DNA from 2 places in the Streptomyces sp. NPDC054770 genome. Region 1 is predicted to be linked to the other one. Evidence: predicted binding sites of a transcription regulator. Region 1 holds the regulator's gene; the other holds the start of a gene.
What was found. Region 1 encodes HrcA, which represses chaperone genes, less so after heat shock. Its sites were predicted from a motif close to TTNGCACTCNGNNNNNCNGAGTGCNAA; they were not measured.

Region 1 (5,491 bases):
CGGCGACCGAGCTGCGCGGCACCGGCGGTGTCCTCGCCTCCCGCGACAACTACGCGGACACGTTGATCGACGAGATCAGGCTGGCGCGGAAGGTCCTCGGTGACGACCCGCGCGAGGTGCGCACGGTGTTCGTGGGCGGCGGTACGCCGACGCTGCTGGCCGCCGCCGATCTGGTACGGATGCTGCACGCGATCCGTGACGAGTTCGGGCTCGCGGCCGACGCGGAGGTCACGACGGAGGCGAACCCGGAGTCCGTCGACCCCGCGTATCTTGCGGCGCTGCGGGAGGGCGGCTTCAACCGGATCTCCTTCGGCATGCAGAGCGCCCGGCAGCACGTGCTGCGGGTGCTCGACCGGACGCACACCCCCGGGCGCCCCGAGGCATGCGTCGCCGAGGCCCGCGCGGCCGGCTTCGAGCACGTGAACCTCGACCTGATCTACGGCACCCCGGGCGAGTCCGACGACGACTGGCGGGCCTCCCTGGACGCGGCGATCGGGGCCGGTCCCGACCACGTGTCGGCGTACGCGCTGATCGTCGAGGAGGGCACCCAGCTGGCCCGCCGGATCCGCCGCGGCGAGGTCCCGATGACCGACGACGACGTCCACGCCGACCGCTACCTGATCGCCGACTCGGTGCTGGCGGGGGCGGGTTTCGACTGGTACGAGGTGTCGAACTGGGCCACCTCCGAGGCGGGCCGCTGCCTGCACAACGAGCTGTACTGGCGGGGCGCGGACTGGTGGGGTGCCGGGCCGGGCGCGCACTCGCATGTGGGGGGCGTGCGCTGGTGGAACGTGAAACACCCGGGGGCGTACGCGGCGGCGCTGGCGTCCGGGCGGTCGCCGGGGGCCGGGCGGGAGGTCCTGTCGGACGAGGACCGGCGGGTGGAGCGGATCCTGCTGGAGCTGCGGCTGCGGGAGGGGGTGCCGCTGGGGCTTTTGAAGGAGGAGGGGCTGAAGGCCTCGCGGCGGGCGCTGGGGGAGGGGCTGCTGGAAGTCGGGCCGTACGAGGAGGGGCGGGCCGTGCTGACGTTGCGGGGGCGGTTGCTGGCGGATGCGGTGGTGCGGGATCTGGTGGACTGATCACTCGGGGGAGTGGATCGGTGCGGAACGCCGGTTCGGTCCGTAATCTGCTTCGTACGCTGCTGCCGTAGTTGACGGCGGCAGAAACCGGAGGGCCACGGAGATGACCGCTGTGGACGAGCGCGGGATGACCAAGTTCTTCGAGGGGTTCGAGCCTCCCGAGGGCATCAAGGTTGAGCTCCTCCGGGGGAAATCGTGATGATGGCCGCTCCCGACCTGGTGCACAACCGGATCGTGACGGAAGTGCAGGACCAGATCCCGCGCAAGCGCTGGGAACGTCTCCAGACGACGGATCTGGACATCATTGATGAGGCCAGTGAGCCTATTCCGGACCTAGTGGTGCTGGAACGGGGGGTGGCTCCAGCCTCAGGCAATCTGGTGCCGTCCCAATCGGTCACCTTGGTGGTCGAGGTGGTCTCGAAGACGAGCGTCGACCGGTACTACGGGATCAAGCGGTCCATCTATGCGGCAGGCAAAATCCCTGCTTACCTGATCATCGATCCGATCATGGCGCACTGCGTCTTGCTGTCCGACCCCGTGGGTGAAGGAGACCAAGCCGACTACCGAGGTCAGTGGATTACGAAGTTCGGCGATCCGGTGCTGCTCGAATTGCTCGGCGCCGAGCTGGACACGAGCGAATTCGGGACTCTCACCGGGGTCAGGCGTCACCGGCTCCCGTGACAAAGTCGATCAGCTCCTCCACCCGCCCCAGCAGCTCCGGCTCCAGGTCCTTGTAAGAGCCCACCCGCGCCAGGATCGCCTGCCACACCGCGCCCGTGTTCTCCGACGGCCAGCCCAGCGCGCGGCACACCCCCGTCTTCCAGTCCTGCCCGTGCGGGACGCGGGGCCACGCCTCGATGCCCAGGGACGACGGCTTCACCGCCTCCCAGATGTCGATGTACGGGTGGCCGACGACCAGGGCGTGGTCGCTGGTGACCGACTGGGCGATGCGCCACTCCTTGGTGCCGGGGAGCAGGTGGTCGACGAGGACGCCTAGGCGGGCGTCGGGTCCGGGGGCGAACTCGGCGACGATGGCGGGGAGGTCGTCGACGCCCTCCAGGTACTCCACCACCACGCCCTCGATGCGCAGGTCGTCGCCCCAGACCTTCTCGACCAGTTCCGCGTCGTGCCGGCCCTCCACGTAGATGCGGCCCGCGCGGGCGACACGCGCGCGTGCGCCGGGGACGGCGACCGAACCGGAGGCGGTACGGGAGGGGCGCACCGGCCCCGCGGACGCGGGGCGTACGAGGGTGACGGCCCGGCCCTCCAGGAGGAAGCCGCGCGGCTCCAGCGGGAAGACGCGGTGCTTGCCGAAGCGGTCCTCCAGGGTGACCGTGCCCGCCTCGCAGCGGATCACCGCGCCGCAGAAACCGGTACCGGGCTCCTCGACCACCAGACCGGGTTCGGCGGCCACCTCGGGCACCGGCTTCGGCTTCTTCCACGGCGGGGTGAGGTCGGCGGAGTACTGGCGCATTCGGATGACGATAGGAGAAGCCGATCCGGTGTGCCTACGACACGCCGAAGCGGGCCGCCAGGGCGTCGCGTTGCGCCCGTACGAAGGCCGCGTCCACCACCGCTCCGTGACCGGGCACGTACCGGGCGCGATCGCCGCCCAGGGCGAGCAGGCGGTCCAGGGCCGCGGGCCACCGGGACGGTACGGCGTCGGGGCCGGCCTGCGGGTCGCCGGACTCCTCCACCAGGTCGCCGCAGAACACCACCTCCGGGTCGCCGGGGACCAGGACCGCGAGATCGTGGGGGGTGTGGCCGGGGCCCACATTCGCCAGCAGGGCCTGGCGGCCGTCGCCGAGGTCGAGGGTCCACTCGCCGGAGACCAGGTGGCGGGGGAGCGGGAGGGCGTCCGCCGCCTCCTCGGCCTCCGGCGCCGGCAGACCGTTGCGGATCGCGTCCAGACGCAGTTCCTCCCGGTCGAGGGCGAAGACGGCGTCCGTGCCCACCGCCGCGTACAGGTCCGCGCCCGCGAAGGCGGCCGCCCCGAAGACGTGGTCGAAGTGCGGATGGGTGAACGCGAGATGGGTCACACGGCGGTCGGCCAGCGCCTGCGCCTCCGCGCGCAACCGTGCGCCCTCCGCCAGGCTCGACCCGGCGTCCACCATCAGGGCCGTGCCCACGCCCAGGACCAGACCCGCCGTGCAGTCCCAGCCCGGCAGCCGGCACCGGCCGACCCCCTCGGCCAGCTGCTCCCAGCCCAGCTCTTCCCAAGTCACCGTCATGCCGCGACGCTAGCCGTAGAACGCCATGGGTCCTGACCGACCTTGCCCAGTCAGTACCCCACGGCCGTACACTGGGCCGGGGATGCTGGCACTCGCGTTCGCCGAGTGCCAGACGAAAGACCCGAAGGACCCGAAAGGCCACGGGGACGACTTTCTGGAGGTGTGGCGCGAGAGATGCTGAGTGAACGCAGGCTTCAGGTGTTGCGCGCCATCGTCCAGGACTATGTCGGCACCGAGGAACCGGTGGGTTCGAAGGCGCTGACCGAGCGGCACAACCTCGGGGTCTCCCCGGCGACCGTGCGCAACGACATGGCCGCCCTGGAGGACGAGGGATACATCGCCCAGCCGCACACCAGCGCGGGGCGGATCCCCACCGACAAGGGCTACCGGCTGTTCGTCGACAAGCTGGCCGGTGTCAAACCGATGAGCGCGCCCGAGCGGCGGGCCATCCAGAACTTCCTCGACGGCGCCGTCGATCTCGACGACGTGGTGGCGCGGACCGTCCGGCTGCTGGCGCAGCTGACGCGGCAGGTGGCGGTCGTGCAGTATCCGTCGCTGACGCGGTCGACCGTGCGGCATGTGGAACTGCTGTCGCTGGCTCCGGCCCGGCTGATGCTGGTGCTGATCACCGACACCGGGCGGGTCGAGCAGCGGATGGTCGACTGCCCGGCGCCCTTCGGGGAGACGTCTCTGGCGGATCTGCGGGCGCGGCTGAACAGCCGGGTCGCGGGGCGCCGGTTCTCGGACGTGCCCCGGCTGGTGGAGGATCTGCCGGAAGCCTTCGAGGTCGAGGACCGCGGCGCGGTCTCGGCGGTGCTCTCCACCCTGCTGGAGACACTCGTCGAGGAGAACGAGGAGCGGCTGATGATCGGCGGCACCGCCAATCTCACCCGCTTCGGGCATGACTTTCCCCTCATGATCCGGCCCGTCCTGGAGGCCCTGGAGGAACATGTCGTTCTCCTCAAACTCCTGGGCGAGGCGGGGGATTCGGGCATGACCGTACGCATCGGTCACGAGAACGCCTACGAGGGACTCAACTCAACGTCCGTGGTGTCGGTCGGCTACGGTTCGGGCGGCGAGGCAGTCGCCAAACTCGGCGTGGTCGGACCGACCCGCATGGATTACCCGGGAACGATGGGAGCGGTACGAGCGGTGGCACGGTACGTCGGACAGATCCTGGCGGAGTCGTAAGTGGCCACGGACTACTACGCCGTTCTCGGCGTGCGCCGCGACGCGTCGCAGGAAGAGATCAAGAAGGCCTTCCGTCGGCTCGCGCGCGAGCTGCACCCGGACGTCAACCCGGATCCGAAGACCCAGGAGCGGTTCAAGGAGATCAACGCCGCTTACGAGGTGCTGTCGGACCCGCAGAAGAAGCAGGTCTACGACCTCGGCGGCGATCCGCTCTCGCAGAGCGGCGGCGCGGGGGCCGGGGGCTTCGGGGCCGGTGGCTTCGGGAACTTCTCCGACATCATGGACGCGTTCTTCGGTACGGCGTCCCAGCGCGGGCCGAGGTCGCGTACGCGGCGCGGCCAGGACGCGATGATCCGGATCGAGGTCGAGCTCGACGAGGCGGCCTTCGGTACGACCAAGGACATCCAGGTCGACACGGCGATCGTCTGCAACACCTGTAACGGTGAGGGCGCGGCGCCGGGCACGTCCGCCCAGACGTGTGACATGTGCCGGGGCCGTGGTGAGGTCTCGCAGGTGACGCGGTCCTTCCTCGGGCAGGTCATGACCTCGCGGCCGTGTCCGCAGTGCCAGGGGTTCGGGACGGTCGTGCCGACGCCGTGCCCCGAGTGCGCGGGCGACGGGCGGGTGCGGTCGCGACGGACGCTGACCGTGAAGATCCCTGCGGGTGTCGACAACGGCACGCGGATCCAGCTCGCCGGTGAGGGCGAGGTCGGGCCGGGTGGCGGTCCGGCCGGTGACCTGTACGTCGAGATCCATGAGCTGCCGCACTCCACGTTCCAGCGGCGCGGGGACGATCTGCACTGCACGGTGACGATTCCGATGACGGCGGCGTCGCTCGGTACGAAGGTGCCGCTGGAGACGCTGGACGGGCTGGAGGAGGTCGACATCCGGCCGGGTACGCAGTCCGGGCAGTCGATTCCGCTGCACGGGCGGGGGGTCACGCATCTGCGGGGTGGTGGCCGGGGTGACCTGATCGTGCATGTCGAGGTG
Region 2 (5,491 bases), on a different contig from region 1:
CCGGCGCGGTCGGTGCCGCCGCCGCCCGGGCCGGCTTCCGCTCCTGCGTGTTCATCCCGCACGACCTGGAGCAGGGCAAGGTCGTCATGGCCGCGGTCTACGGCGGCGAGCTCGTCGGCATCGAGGGCAACTACGACGACGTGAACCGTTTCTGCTCCGAGCTGATCGGCGACCCGGCCGGCGAGGGCTGGGGCTTCGTCAACGTCAACCTGCGGCCGTACTACGCGGAGGGCTCCAAGACCCTGGCGTACGAGATCTGCGAGCAGCTCGGCTGGCAGATCCCGGACCAGCTGGTGATCCCGATCGCCTCCGGCTCGCAGCTCACGAAGATCGACAAGGGTCTGCAGGAGCTGATCAAGCTCGGTCTTGTCGAGGACAAGCCGTACAAGATCTTCGGTGCCCAGGCCGAGGGGTGCTCGCCGGTGTCGGTGGCCTACAAGGAGGGCCACGACGTGGTCCGCCCGCAGAAGCCGAACACCATCGCCAAGTCGCTCGCCATCGGCAACCCGGCCGACGGGCCGTACGTCCTCGACATCGCGCGGCGCACCGGCGGCGCGGTGGAGGACGTGAACGACGAGCAGGTCGTCGACGCGATCAAGCTGCTCGCGCGGACCGAGGGAATCTTCGCGGAAACCGCCGGCGGGGTGACGGTTGGAGTCACCAAGAAGCTCATTGAGAATGGGTTGATTGATCCGGCGAAGACGGTCGTTGTACTCAACACCGGTGATGGACTGAAGACGCTGGACGCCGTCGCGGGTACCGGGCTCACCGCGACCATTCGCCCGAATCTGGAGTCTTTCCGCGAAGCCGGGCTCGCCTGAGTCCCCCGAGAAATAGGGCGTTGCCCAGACCGGAGGTAAAAACGTGAGCGTCACCGTTCGCATCCCCACCATCCTGCGCACCTACACCGGCGGCCAGGCCGAAGTCACCGCCGAAGGCGCCACCCTCGGCGAGGTCATCTCCGACCTGGAGAAGAAGCACACCGGGATCTCCGCGCGCGTCCTGGACGACCAGGGCAAGCTGCGCCGGTTCGTCAATGTGTACGTCAATGACGACGACGTGCGGTTCGAGCAGGGCCTGGAGACCGTCACCCCGGACGGGGCCGGCGTCTCCATCATCCCGGCCGTCGCCGGCGGCTGACCCGCCGACCCGCTGACCTGCATGACAGGCTGATCGAATGACCGAACATTACCTTCGGTAACGCCGATCACCGAGTGTTCATCCGATTGCCCCCTCCGTGAGAGAAGTGGAGGGGGCAATTCTGTGGGGTTGAGCGCGGTAGAGTTGGGGAACGCGGTCCCGATCTCCAGGTCGGAAGCCCCGAATTCATACCGCAGGCCCGACAAGAAGTAGCCAAAGTGCACGGGTTGAATGCGGCTTTTGTGGCCTTTATAGAGCCCGACTTGCCCTGAATTCGGCCGAATTCTCGCTACATTCCGGACCGCGCCCGTCCAGAATTCTCGTCCGATTGACCTGTTGCAGAGGGCAGTTGGACAGATACATTCAGCCGCGGTCGACGCGTTCCGGCGCACGCCCCCAACCATTGGGGGGTGAGGTCTGACCCGGATCCGCGAAGTGTGGATCTGTGCAAGGGCCAGTAATAGGGGAGTTAGGCATGGCTCAGGGCACCGTCAAGTGGTTCAACGCGGAGAAGGGGTACGGCTTCATCGCGGTCGACGGTGGTGCGGATGTTTTCGTCCACTACAGCGCGATCCAGATGGACGGGTACCGCACCCTGGAGGAGGGTCAGCGAGTCGATTTCGAGATCTCGCAGGGCCAGAAGGGGCCGCAGGCGGACATGGTCCGGCTGGCGACCGGCTGAAGCACGCGCCGACTGACAGCGACGTTCTTCTGTACTTCTTCGAAGGGCTCGTGCCTCCCGGGGTACGGGCCCTTCGGCATGTCCGAGCACCTCTTCGCCACCTCTTCGGCCCCTCTTCATTCACCTCTTCGCCCGTCTCTCCGCCCCTCTCTTCGGCCCCAGTCCTCGAGAGCCGCTTGCACTCGCCTAGGGCGAGTGCTAATCATTGGCGTTAGCACTCTGAAGGTGAGAGTGACAACGAAGGACCGGGTCGGTGAGGCCCGCAGGCCGGGTGGGGCAAGGAACCCACGGGTCGGCGAGCCGTCCGTCGCGGGCGCGGGCGCGGTCCTGAAGACTCACCCCCAGTCCTGGAGGGACCACTTCACATGGCCAAGATCATCGCGTTCGACGAGGAGGCGCGGCGCGGCCTTGAGCGCGGTATGAACCAGCTCGCCGACGCCGTCAAGGTCACCCTCGGCCCCAAGGGCCGCAACGTCGTCCTTGAGAAGAAGTGGGGCGCCCCCACGATCACCAACGATGGTGTGTCCATCGCCAAGGAGATCGAGCTGGAGGACCCGTACGAGAAGATCGGCGCCGAGCTGGTCAAGGAAGTCGCCAAGAAGACGGACGACGTCGCCGGTGACGGTACGACCACCGCGACCGTGCTCGCCCAGGCCCTGGTCAAGGAAGGCCTGCGCAACGTAGCCGCCGGTGCCAACCCGATGGCCCTCAAGCGCGGTATCGAGAAGGCCGTCGAGGCGGTCTCCGGTGCCCTCCTGGAGCAGGCGAAGGACGTCGAGACCAAGGAGCAGATCGCCTCCACGGCCTCCATCTCCGCCGCCGACACCCAGATCGGCGAGCTCATCGCCGAGGCCATGGACAAGGTCGGCAAGGAAGGCGTCATCACCGTCGAGGAGTCCCAGACCTTCGGTCTGGAGCTGGAGCTCACCGAGGGTATGCGCTTCGACAAGGGCTACATCTCGGCGTACTTCGCCACCGACATGGAGCGTATGGAGGCGTCCCTCGACGACCCGTACATCCTGATCGCCAACTCGAAGATCGGCTCCGTCAAGGACCTGCTCCCGCTCCTGGAGAAGGTCATGCAGTCGGGCAAGCCGCTGCTGATCATCGCCGAGGACGTCGAGGGCGAGGCCCTGTCGACCCTGGTCGTCAACAAGATCCGCGGCACCTTCAAGTCCGTCGCGGTCAAGGCCCCGGGCTTCGGCGACCGCCGCAAGGCGATGCTGAACGACATCGCCATCCTCACCGGCGGCGAGGTCATCTCCGAGGAGGTCGGTCTCAAGCTCGAGAACACGACCCTCGACCTGCTGGGCAAGGCCCGCAAGGTGGTCATCACCAAGGACGAGACCACCATCGTCGACGGCGCCGGCTCGTCCGACCAGGTCGCCGGCCGGGTCAACCAGATCCGCGCCGAGATCGAGCAGTCCGACTCGGACTACGACCGCGAGAAGCTCCAGGAGCGCCTGGCCAAGCTCGCCGGTGGCGTCGCCGTCATCAAGGCCGGTGCCGCGACCGAGGTCGAGCTCAAGGAGCGCAAGCACCGCATCGAGGACGCCGTGCGCAACGCCAAGGCGGCCGTCGAGGAGGGCATCGTCGCCGGTGGTGGCGTGGCCCTGCTCCAGGCCTCCCAGGTGTTCGAGAAGCTGGAGCTGGAGGGTGACGAGGCGACCGGCGCGCAGGCCGTGAAGCTCGCCCTCGAGGCCCCGCTGAAGCAGATCGCCGTGAACGCCGGCCTCGAGGGCGGCGTCGTGGTGGAGAAGGTCCGCAACCTCACCCCGGGTCACGGCCTCAACGCCGCGACCGGCGAGTACGTCGACCTGATCGCCGAGGGCATCATCGACCCGGCGAAGGTGACGCGCTCTGCCCTGCAGAACGCCGCCTCCATCGCCGCGCTGTTCCTCACCACCGAGGCCGTCATCGCCGACAAGCCGGAGAAGGCCGCCGCGGCCGCTCCGGGCGGCATGCCGGGCGGTGACATGGACTTCTGAGCCTGACGGCTCGGCGGTTCCGACGCAGCACCGAGGGCGGCACTCCCTGTTCGACAGGGGGTGCCGCCCTTCGTCGTGCATTCCGTCGTGCGTTGTCGGCCTCGGGGCCGTGTCCGGGGTCACACGGCACCCGCGCGGGACCGGGAATGTGCACGACCGGGCAGGTCGTTGTGCACAGACGTGCACTCGATGCGTGTGCACATACCGTCTGGTATACGACTACCGTCTGATACACGACCTATTCACGAGGAGCCCCCCACGTGACCGTCACCACGCCCCCCGCCTCCCGCGCGGCCGAGATCCTCTCCCGTCCCATCGCCCTGAACGGGCTCACGGTCCCCAACCGGATCGCGATGGCGCCGATGACCCGCCAGTTCAGCCCCGGCGGCATCCCCGGCGAGGACGTGGTCTCGTACTACTCCCGCCGGGCCGCCGCCGGTGTCGGTCTGATCGTCACCGAGGGGACCTACGTCGGCCACGACTCGGCCGGAGGCAGCAGCCGCGTCCCGCGGTTCCACGGCGAGGAGCAGCTGGCGGGCTGGGCGAAGGTCGCCGAGGGCGTGCACGCGGCCGGCGGCACCATCGTCCCGCAGCTGTGGCACATCGGCATGGTCCGCAAGCAGGGCCAGGCGCCGGTCGCGGACGCCCCCGCCGTCGGCCCCTCCGGCATCCGCCTGGACGGCACCGAGGGCGAGGGCAGGGCGATGACCTCGCAGGACCTGGACGACGTGATCCGCGCGTTCGCCGAGGCCGCGGCCGCCGCCGAGCGCATCGGCTTCGACGGCGTCGAGCTGCACGGTGCCCACGGCTACCTGCTCGACCAGTTCCTGTGGGCGGGCACCAACCGCCGCACCGACGCGTACGGCGGCGACCCGGTCGCCCGTACGAAGTTCGCCGCGGAGATCGTGGCGGCCGTACGTGAGTCGGTGTCCCCGGAGTTCCCGGTCATCTTCCGGTACTCGCAGTGGAAGTCCGACAACTACGACGCCCGCCTCGCCGAGACCCCGGAGGAGCTGGAGGCGATCCTCACCCCGCTGGCCGCCGCCGGCGTCGACGTCTTCCACGCCTCGACCCGCCGCTACTGGGTCCCCGAGTTCGACGGCTCCGACCTCAACCTGGCCGGCTGGACCAAGAAGCTCACCGGCCGGCCCACCATCACCGTCGGCTCGGTCGGCCTCGACGGCGAGTTCCTCAAGGCCTTCGCCGGCGAGGGCTCCGCGACCAAGGGCATCGACGACCTCCTCGACAGCCTGGAGCGCGAGGAGTACGACATGGTCGCCGTCGGCCGCGCCCTGCTCCAGGACCCGGAGTGGGCGGCCAAGGTCCTCGCCGGCCGCGCGGACGAGCTCAAGCCGTTCGACGGGGCAGCGCTGCAGACGCTGAACTGACCCCGCCCGTTCGCCCTCGGGCCGGCCGGCGATCCGGCCGGCCCGAGGGCGAGCGCCTGCCCGGTCACAGCCACCCCGCGATGCTCATCACCAGGGCGACCACACCCTGTACGGGCAGGGACAGACAGCCGAAGATCAGTGCCCGGTAGCGCGCGACGTCCGCCCCCCAGCCCCGGTACCTCGCCCAGCCCCAGCTCCCGACGGCGGTCAGGAGGGGGACGAGGGCCGGCACGACATAGCCCGTCGCGAGCAGCGGGACCACGTCGAGCGCCATCAGCACCCCCACCCCGGCC

Region 2: the regulator HrcA is predicted to act here: its motif matches at 1,998-2,024, upstream of groL (chaperonin GroEL).

Annotation. Positions count from the first base shown of each region.
Region 1 is NZ_JBSHBL010000112.1:240-5,730, reverse strand. Features, by position in the region: gene hemW (radical SAM family heme chaperone HemW) at 1-1,079, shown strand, start outside; partial or broken gene ACWGKQ_RS47670 (Uma2 family endonuclease) at 1,183-1,760, shown strand; gene ACWGKQ_RS47665 (DUF3097 domain-containing protein) at 1,738-2,553, opposite strand; gene ACWGKQ_RS47660 (MBL fold metallo-hydrolase) at 2,588-3,310, opposite strand; gene hrcA (heat-inducible transcriptional repressor HrcA) at 3,485-4,501, shown strand; gene dnaJ (molecular chaperone DnaJ) at 4,502-5,491, shown strand, end outside.
Region 2 is NZ_JBSHBL010000005.1:116,575-122,065, reverse strand. Features, by position in the region: gene thrC (threonine synthase) at 1-821, shown strand, start outside; gene ACWGKQ_RS07155 (ubiquitin-like small modifier protein 1) at 865-1,140, shown strand; gene ACWGKQ_RS07150 (cold-shock protein) at 1,616-1,822, shown strand; gene groL (chaperonin GroEL) at 2,188-3,810, shown strand; gene ACWGKQ_RS07140 (NADH:flavin oxidoreductase) at 4,071-5,198, shown strand; gene ACWGKQ_RS07135 (hypothetical protein) at 5,263-5,491, opposite strand, start outside.